3 regions of the Janthinobacterium sp. NKUCC06_STL genome follow, and region 1 is predicted to be linked to each of the others. Evidence: predicted binding sites of a transcription regulator. Region 1 holds the regulator's gene; each other region holds the start of a gene.
What was found. The regulator LexA, encoded in region 1, represses DNA repair genes until DNA is damaged. The targets are predictions, from matches to a motif close to ACTGTATNNNNATACAGT.

Region 1 (3,278 bases):
ATGATTTGCATAGTTCTTCTCCAGGAATATCTGACCGATTAAGCGTGGTGCAGATCGGTGTATGGCAGCAGCGCGAGGAAGCGAGCGCGCTTGATTGCGGTGTCAACTTGGCGCTGGTAGTGCGCTTTGGTACCGGTCAGGCGTGCTGGCATGATCTTGCCGTTTTCTTGGACGAAGTCTTTCAGCGTGTCGACGTCTTTGTAGTCGACTTGCTCAACGTGAGCTGCGGTGAAGCGGCAGAACTTCTTGCGTTTGAACAACGGGTTTTGCTGTTTGCGTTTTTCTTTAAGCTTGAGCTTATTTTTGTCGAACTTTTTACCGAATGCCATGTCAGGCTCCTGTATCTAAAATGCGCTAGTCAGAATTGACTGCACTAAAATCAATGATGTGAAACACCAAACTCTTGCTGTTGCGGCTCTTCCTGGCCAGGAAACCCGTGAACTGATACACCCCGCCCAAGCTTGCCTGGCTGAACCGGCCTGAGATTTCGCCAGCGGCTAGCGCGGCAACATCAAACTCGGTCAAACGGGCAATCCCTGCTTCCATCTGCTGCGAACTGTGTTGCAATACTGCATTCACAATCGGCAGCCCTGCCGGGGTATAGCGCAATATTTCGCGCTCGGCAATGATGGCGGTGACTTGTAGCTGGTTCAGCGCACGATCCTGGTCAAGAATTAAGCTGCTGCTGCGGCTGGAGCGGCTGCTGGTGCTTCGGTGCGGTGGCTTTTGGCCGCGTCTTCGCGTTGTACCGATTTCATCATCGGCGAAGGAGCTGTTTCAGCTTTCTTCATTTTAACGGTCAGGTGACGCAACACGGCATCATTGAATTTGAATGCTGTTTCCAACTCGACCAGGGTCTCGTTGTCGCATTCGATGTTCAGGCAGATGTAGTGTGCTTTAGGCAGCTTTTGGATCGAGTAAGCCATTTGACGGCGGCCCCAATCTTCCACGCGGTGAACCGAACCGCCGCGGGTGGTTACGCTGGCTTTGTAGCGTTCGATCATCGCGGGCACTTGCTCGCTTTGGTCCGGATGGACGATAAAGACTATTTCATAATGACGCATGCAAACTCCTTCAGGTCGGATTGATAATCGCCCACCCCGGCGTCAAGACGGGTGTGGGAAGGTCAGCCGAAGATTATAACCGCCTTTTGCAAACGTTTCAATCATTCCTTCCATCAGCGTCCGAAAAGACCGTGCGCCAGCGTGCTTTCCGCCCATGGCCGACTATTTCTTGCGAAATTCGCCGAAAACACGGAAATCCCCTTGCATAGTGGACGATACTGTACAAAAATACAGACTGTTCATATAGACAGCATTTTAGTATGCACCCACCGCTCATGATCAAGCTGACAGCACGACAAGAACAAATCCTGAACCTGATCAAGGACGCGATTGAAAACACGGGCTTTCCTCCCACCCGTGCCGAAATCGCCAATGAACTGGGTTTCAAATCGGCCAACGCGGCCGAAGAGCATTTGCAGGCCCTGGCCCGCAAGGGGGCGATCGAGATTTCGCCCGGCACCTCGCGCGGCATCCGCCTGATCGGCGCGGCCGCCGAAGCGGCGCCATCGAAAGTGCCGGCAGCGCTGCTGATGTCGCTGCCCCTGATCGGCCGGGTGGCGGCAGGCTCGCCCATCCTGGCGCAGGAAAACCTGGAAGCGAGCTACAACGTCGACCCGGCCCTGTTCTCGGCCAAGCCCGACTTCCTGCTGAAGGTGCGCGGCTGGTCCATGCGCGACGCCGGCATCATGGATGGCGATTTATTGGCCGTGAAAAAGGTCGACAGCGCCAAGAACGGCCAGATCGTCGTCGCCCGCATCGGCGACGAAGTCACCGTCAAGCGCTACAAGAAAACGGGCTCCGTCATCGAACTGCTGCCGGAAAACCCGGACTTCAAGGTGATCACCGTGTCGCCGGAAGACGAGTTTGCACTGGAAGGCTTGGCGGTCGGACTGATGCGCAGCTGGCATTAAACTTTATGTGCAAAAAAAAAGGGCCGCGACAGCATCACTGTCGCGGCCCTTTTTACATACGCGGCTGCTTATGCATCCAGCGCGTTGCTGAAATCTTCCAATAAGTCTGCTTCATCCTCGATACCGACTGACACGCGGATCAGCGATTCGGCGATGCCCATGCTGGCGCGGCGCTCGGCACCCATCTCATAGAAAATCGTGTGGGCGACGGGAATGACGAGGGTGCGCGTGTCGCCGAGGTTGCTCGCTGGAATAGCCAAATTCAAACGATTGAGGAAATCGAAGCAGTCGATGCCATCCTTCAGCTCAAAGCTGAACAGCGAACCATAGCTGCGGAACAAGTCCGTCGCCAACGCGTGCTGCGGGTGCGATGGCAAGCCCGGGTAATGCACGGCCGCCACGCGTGGGTCGGCGGCAAGCATGGTGGCCAGCGCCAGGGCGTTCGAGCAAGTGCGGTCCATGCGCAAGGCCATGGTTTCCGCGCCGACGGCGATATGGTGCGCCACTTCCGGTCCCAGCGAAGCGCCGAAGTCGCGCAAGGCCTTGGCGCGGATTTGCGCGATACCCCACTGGGCCGGCGCCGCCTTCTTGTAGTTCTCGAAGATGTTCGGATACTGCGTCCAGTCGAACACGCCCGTGTCCGTCAAGCTGCCGCCCAAGGCATTGCCGTGGCCGCCAATCGATTTCGTCAAGGCATTAACCACCAGTCCCGCGCCCACGGCTTTCGGGCGGAACAGGTAAGGCGTCGTCATAGTGTTGTCGACGATGTACAAAATGCCCTTCTCGCGGCACAAGTCACCGATTTTTTTCAGGTCGGCGATCTGCGTGCGCGGATTGGCGATGGTTTCCACAAAGACGATGCGCGTGGCCGGCGTGATGGCGGCCGCGACATTGGCGACATCGGTGGCGTCGACAAACGCCACAGCGATACCCTGCCCCGTCACCGTTTGCCACAGGCTGTTGGTGTTGCCAAACAAAAAGGCCGACGACACGACATGGTCGCCGGCGCGCAGCAAGGATTGCACCACGGCGCCGATGGCGCCCATGCCGGTGGCGAAGCACAAGGTCGCCACGCCGTCTTCCATCTTGTTGACCTTGTCTTCCAGCGCGGAAACGGTCGGGTTGCCCTGGCGGCCGTAGCGGAAACCCGGCTCCTTGCCCTGGAACACGGAAGCGAGCTGGCGCGCATCGGCGTAACCGAAAGCAACGGAAGTGTGCACGGGCTTGTGCAGGGAGCCGTGCTCGATACCCTTGCGGCGGTCGTTATGCAGGATGGTGGTGGTAAAGCCGTAGGTTTTTTTGG
Region 2 (3,278 bases), 800 kb from region 1:
CGAACAGGCGGTCGCGGTCCGTTTCCCACGAATTCAAGACCTTGCCGCGCAGGGGCAGGATCGCCTGGAATTCCTTGTCGCGGCCCATCTTGGCCGAACCGCCCGCCGAGTCGCCCTCGACGAGGAACAGTTCATTGCGCGCGATGTCCGACGATTCGCAGTCGGTCAATTTGCCCGGCAACACGGCGACGCCCGAGGATTTTTTCTTTTCCACTTTTTGCAGCGAACGCTGGCGCGACTGCGCCTGCTTGATCACGAGATCGGCCAGCTTCTTGCCGTAATCGACGTGCTGGTTCAGCCACAGTTCCAGCGGCGGCTTGGTGAAGGTTGAAACGAGGCGCACGGCGTCGCGCGAATTCAGGCGTTCCTTGATCTGGCCCTGGAATTGCGGGTCCAGCACCTTGGCCGACAGCACGAACGAAGCGCGCGCGAACACGTCTTCCGGCAGCAATTTGACGCCTTTCGGCAGCAGCGAGTGCATTTCGACGAAGTTTTTCACGGCGCCGAACAGGCCGTCGCGCAAGCCCGATTCGTGCGTGCCGCCATTCGAGGTGGGGATCAGGTTGACATACGATTCGCGCACGATGGCGCCTTCTTCCGTCCATGCCACCACCCAGGCCGCGCCTTCGCCTTCGGCAAAGCCTTCCGAATCAGGGCCCGCGTACTGCGCGCCTTCGAACAGGGGAATTAGGGTTTCGCCATTCGATACCTGCGCCAGCGTTTCGGTCAGGTAGCCGCGCAAGCCTTCCGCGTACTGCCACGTTTGCGTATCGCCCGTTTTCGCGTTGGTGAGCGTGACGGTCACGCCCGGCAGCAGCACGGCTTTCGAGCGCAGCAGGCGTTGCAGCTCCGTTTGCGAGATGTTCGGCGAATCAAAGTATTTCGCATCGGGCCAGGTGGTGACGCGCGTACCCGATTTTTTGCCGTCGCGCGGGGCGGGGCGGGAAGTCAAGGGCTCGATCACGTCGCCATTCGCAAACACCATGTGGTGCAGGCCATTGCCGTCGCTTTCCTTGCGCCAGACGGTGATTTCCAGGCGCGTCGACAGCGCATTGGTGACGGATACGCCGACGCCGTGCAAGCCGCCCGAGAATGCGTAGGCGCCGCCCGAACCCTTGTCGAACTTGCCGCCCGCATGCAGCCGTGTAAACACGATTTCCACCGTCGGCACGCCTTCTTCCGGGTGCAGGCCGACGGGAATGCCGCGGCCATTGTCTTCGACGGTGATGCTGCCGTCCGTGTTTTGCGTGACGGCGATATGCGTGCAATGACCGCCCAGCGCCTCGTCGGAGGCATTGTCGATCACTTCCTGAATGATGTGCAGCGGATTTTCAGTGCGGGTGTACATCCCCGGGCGCTGCTTGACGGGTTCCAGTCCTTTCAGGACACGGATGGATGATTCGCTGTAGTCGGATGCTGGTTTTTTAGTGGCCATACGTGTTCAAGCTAAGTAAAGACAGTGGTTGGAACGCCAGGCCAGGGCACTGCGGGCGCAATGACAGCGGCGGCGATAACTGTATGAATATACAGTATATCCCGTCCAGCGTCACTGGGGGAGGGCAGTGCGGCAGGCTTGGCGTCCTTGTGCGGACGCTCGCGCATTCTATCTTGTCCCGCGAGCAATAGCGCTACTCCAAGGCAACAACAGTGCGCCGCGCGCGTGGTTTTGCGCCAATTGTGATGGATTTTATGCGGTAAAGCTCCCGTTTTTACATCTTGTTTACATGCACCTCCCCAGTCTTTACGAATTTTTTAGACCCTTTTGGCTAATCTGCTCACTATCAAAACAAACCTGTGTGAGGGTGGGAATGGATCTCGTGTATCTCGGCTTGATTGCCGTGTTTTTCGTCGTGGCGGCCGGCTTTGCCGTCGCCTGCGACAAATTAGGGAGCGTCAAATGAACGCGTTTTATGTGCTGGGCGCCGTCGTCTCGGCTGGTTTGCTCGTGTACCTGCTGGTAGCGCTGCTGAAGGCGGAGGAACTGTGATGACGACGCAATCGATATTGTTATTGGTAGCTTTCCTGGCCGTGCTGCTAGCCGCCGGCTATCCGCTCGGCCTGTACATGGCCAAGGTGGCGGGCGATGCCCCCGTGCGCGGCCTGGGCTGGCTGCAAAAGCTGGAAAACCTGCTGTACCGCTGGTCCGGCCTGCCCGCCGACAAGGCCATGGGCTGGAAAAGCTATGCCATCGCCCTGATCGTCTTCAATACCGTGGGCGCCGTCTTCGTCTACGGCCTGCAGCGCCTGCAGGGCTTTTTACCGTTGAATCCACAGGGCCTGGGCGCCGTCAGCCCCGACTCCTCGTTCAATACCACCGTCAGCTTCGTCGCCAATACCAACTGGCAGGGCTATGGCGGCGAACAGACCATGAGCTATCTGACCCAGATGCTGGGCATGGCGTGCCAGAACTTCTTCTCGGCGGCCACCGGCATCGCCGTGATCTTCGCGCTGGTGCGCGGCTTCGCTTCGCGTTCGGGCAAATCGATCGGCAATTTCTGGGTCGACCTGGTGCGTTCCACCCTGTACATCCTGTTGCCGCTCTCCTTGGCCCTGTCCGTCGTCTTCATGGGTGAAGGCATGATCCAGAATTTTTCCGCCTACAAGGAAGTGACCCTGCTCGACCACGTGGCGTATGAAACGCCGAAAGTGACGGCCGACGGCCAGCCCGTGCTCGATACGGCCGGCAAGCCTGTAATGGAAGCGCAAGTGGCGACCACGCAGACGATCGCCATGGGCCCCGTCGCTTCGCAGGAATCGATCAAGCTGCTGGGCACGAATGGCGGCGGCTTCTTCAACGCCAATTCCTCGCACCCGTATGAAAACCCGACCGCGCTGTCGAACTTCCTGCAGATGCTGGCCATCTTCATCATTCCCGCCGGCCTGTGCTTCACCTTCGGCCGCATGGTGGGCGACCTGCGCCAGGGCTGGGCCGTGCTGGCCGCCATGAGCCTGATCTTTGTCGTCATGACTGCCGGCGTGATGAGCGCCGAGCAGCAAGCCAATCCCGCCTTGCAAGCGCTGGGCGTGGACCAGCAGGCCAGCAGCCTGCAATCGGGCGGCAATATGGAAGGCAAGGAAACGCGCTTCGGCATCAGCTCCTCGACCCTGTTCGCGGCGGTGACGACGGCGGCATCGTGCGGCGCCGTCAATTCCATGCACGACTCTTACATGCCCCTGGGCGGCATGGTGCCGCTGCTGCTGATGCAGTTCGGCGAAGTGGTCTTCGGCGGCGTGGGCACGGGTCTGTACGGCATGCTGATGTTCGCCATCCTGGCCGT
Region 3 (3,278 bases), on a different contig from region 1:
CTGAGCACCACCGAGGCGCGCGATCTGCTGACGCCGGCGCTGAACAATTATGCGCAGGGCTTCTTCGTGGTCGGCGATGGCGAGCACAAACGCTTCATGCATTCCGGCGGCAACACCGGCTTCAAGAGCACCTATGCGATGTATCTCGACAGCGGCAACGGCGTTGTAGTCATGACCGACGGCGACAACGGTACCTATCTTGGCGGCGAGATCGTCAAGGCGGTGGCATCCGCCTACGACTGGCCCGACTTCAAACCTCGCCTGGCCCAAGCGGCGCCCCTGGACTTAGCAACGGCCACGCGCCACGTCGGCATCTACCAGCTCGACAACTTCGAGGGCCGTTTCACCAACCGCTACGAACTGCGCTTCGACGGCAAGGACTGGACGATGGTGATGCCTGACATCGGCGCCACCCGGCTGGTGCCGACCGGCAAATCCAGCCTGGTATCTCCCGAGACCGGCGACATCATCGAACTAACTCAGGATGGCGCCCAAGACCTGCTCTTAATCGGGGGGCGCAAGGCCCACCGCAACCCGGATAGCTGAATCGGCAACGGTAGCGCCAACTCGGCAAGAGCGTGCGAGGCGGTGCTGGCAAGCTGCGATCACGACGTGCATCCAGACCTGCGCGCAGTGGTCGCCATGGTCGATGGCTTGCATCGTGGCCAAGCGTTAGTACAACAGCGAGACCGCCGGCCCGCGGCATGACATCCGCCGTGTTGAGTTGAGCGTGGAGTTGCCAGATGATGGGACACCCCACCGCGAAACGGCGTGTTTCAATCCGTTGGAATCTGCACGGAGATGATGTGCCAGTGCAGGAATTCATTGCCTTACTGGCTAGGCCTGAGGGCGACACCGGCCGCCGTTCGTGCAAGTAGCATCAGCGGTTCTATCGCATTGTCAAAGTGATAGCATAGCAGCTGCTTTAGGTAAGCTACAGTGCCAAAACCATGGAGGGACGACATGCTCAAATTTGCCAGGCCGGTTCAAGGTGCGTGAGTCTCAATTAGCTCTACTATCGCCCTATTTTTGTCGAGCTGTATTAGACGGTCGCAGAAAGCTAGCGAGGTCGCGAGAGCGAATGGCGTTCGTCCAATAGAACTGACATACCTAGATGTTCCTCAATGACGCGTCTCTCTTTGCACTTTCGTACCGCTGTCTCTGTTAATTTTGACAACTCAAGAAATTCATGGACCTTGCAGTTTTTGACGTCCTCAGCATATACTGTTTTTATATACAGTAGTTTTGAGAATGATCAACGACCTCTAGCCAGACGCCATGCTTTTACCCTCCCTTCAACGAACCAGCTCTACCGCATTGGCTAACAGCCCCATGCTGCGTGACGTCTGGCGGGCAAGTGAACTGAGTCGAGCAACAATCAGCACCGTTACTACCGGTCACAGCGTCTTGGATCGTGAGCTTCCGGGCAACGGTTGGCCGCAATCGACCTTCACGGAGTTGCTAGTTCAGCAAACGGGTATCGGGGAAATGCACTTGTTGCGGCCAGTGCTGGCGCAACTGTCGCAACATCGTCGGATCGCCCTGGTGCAGCCGCCGTACTTGCCCAACTCCGCTGCCTGCAAATTCATGGATCTGAGTTGCCCGAACCTGCTCTGGATACGTGCCCCCAGCACCGCCGATGCGCTCTGGTCCACCGAGCAGATCCTGCGCAATGGCAGCTGCGGCGCGGTGCTGTTGTGGCAAGCCAATATTCGCGACGAGGCACTGCGGCGCCTCAATCTGGCGGCGCAGACAACCGAAACGTTCTTCTGGCTGCTCCGGCCGATGAGCGCAGCGGCTGATGCCTCACCTGCACCATTGCGCCTGGCATTGCGCCCGGCCGCCGGCGGCATTTCCGCTCACATTATTAAACGGCGTGGCCCACATCAAGAGGCGCCACTCTTTATCCCGCTGGCTGACATGCCGGCACGTCAACGATTTTTGGACGATCAAAATGCGGTTCTGGTTCAGCGTACACCTCCCACTGTTGCCTCTCGAATGCCTCAGGCCGCGCTGGTGTGAGCCGGGGCCGTATGCGGTGGTCGAGAAAGGCCGCATCATTGCGGTCTCGCAGCATGCCTATGCCGAAGGGGTACGTATCGGCATGCGCCCTGGCGGCGTGGCGGCCGTCTCGCCGGATAGCGTCATCCTGGAGCGCAATATTGAGCGTGAATTGATCACCAGCAATGCCATCGCGCTCGCCCTCCTCCAGTTCACCCCGGAAGTGGCACATGCCGGCGACTTCAGCCTGCTGCTGGACGTGACCGCCAGCTTACGCCTGTTTAACGGGCGAGCCGCCATCAGCCGGCGCATTCGCGCTGCCCTGCAAGCGCTTGGGGTGACCGCGCAGCTCGGCACGGCGCCGACGGCCATGGGGGCCTGGCTGCTGTCGCGCTGGCAGCCGGCCAAACGCCAGATCATTGTGCGGCGCACGGTGCACATGCGCTCACTCGAGCGCCAGCTCGACCGCATGCCCTGCGCCTATCTGCCCAGCACGGCGAATCACCTCGAATGGCTAACGGACATTGGTGCCGATCATCTGGCGGCGCTACGGCGCCTCCCCCGCCCTGGCATCCAGCGCAGGATGAACAAGCACGTGCTCGATGAACTCGACCGCGCCTATGGACTCGCTCCTGAACTGTTTGAATGGATCGCCATTCCCGAGACTTTTTCAGCGCGCATCGAGACTTTTGACCGGATCGAACACGCCGATGCCCTGCTGGACGGCGCCACGGGCCTGCTGCAGCAATTTGTCGGCTGGCTGGTCGTGCGCCAGCAGGCTGTGAGCGTTTTTGTTCTGCTGCTGGAGCACGAGCGCGGCAAGACCGCGATCCCGCCCACGCCGATCGAGATCGGATTGGCGGAGCCGACCTGGCGCGATGAACACCTGATACGGCTGCTGAAGGAGCGCCTGGCGCGCACGGAACTGGCTGCCCCAGTCATCGCCCTGCGCCTGGAAGCGCGACTGCTCACGGCGATGGCGCCACCGACACAAGACCTGTTTCCAGAGCCAAGCGGCAGCCCCGCCGACTACAAGCGCCTACTGGAATTACTCAGTGCCCGTCTTGGCAGCGACAACGTCCTCTCGCCTGTCGAGCATCACGACCATCGGCCGGAGGAAAGCAATGCCTGGGCTGCCGCCACCGAAAAGCGCAAGGCGGTCAACGCCGAGGATGAGGCTTTTGAGCGCCCGTTCTGGCTGCTACCCAAACCCATCCCGCTGCTGCTGCGCGGCGAACGTCCCTTCTATGGTTCCCCACTAAAAATGCTCAAGGGGC

Region 2: the regulator LexA is predicted to act here: its motif matches at 1,514-1,531, upstream of KO539_RS07175 (DNA topoisomerase IV subunit B).
Region 3: the regulator LexA is predicted to act here: its motif matches at 1,224-1,241, upstream of imuA (translesion DNA synthesis-associated protein ImuA).

What each region holds. Positions count from the first base shown of each region.
Region 1 is NZ_JAHKQY010000001.1:771,772-775,049, forward strand. Features, by position in the region: gene rplI (50S ribosomal protein L9) at 1-11, opposite strand, end outside; gene rpsR (30S ribosomal protein S18) at 39-329, opposite strand; gene priB (primosomal replication protein N) at 355-654, opposite strand; gene rpsF (30S ribosomal protein S6) at 675-1,064, opposite strand; gene lexA (transcriptional repressor LexA) at 1,340-1,975, shown strand; gene KO539_RS03500 (cystathionine gamma-synthase family protein) at 2,044-3,278, opposite strand, start outside.
Region 2 is NZ_JAHKQY010000001.1:1,576,575-1,579,852, reverse strand. Features, by position in the region: gene KO539_RS07175 (DNA topoisomerase IV subunit B) at 1-1,435, opposite strand, end outside; gene kdpF (K(+)-transporting ATPase subunit F) at 1,898-1,987, shown strand; gene kdpA (potassium-transporting ATPase subunit KdpA) at 1,987-3,278, shown strand, end outside.
Region 3 is NZ_JAHKQY010000004.1:307,933-311,210, reverse strand. Features, by position in the region: gene KO539_RS17000 (serine hydrolase domain-containing protein) at 1-546, shown strand, start outside; gene imuA (translesion DNA synthesis-associated protein ImuA) at 1,333-2,022, shown strand; gene KO539_RS16990 (DNA polymerase Y family protein) at 2,039-3,278, shown strand, end outside.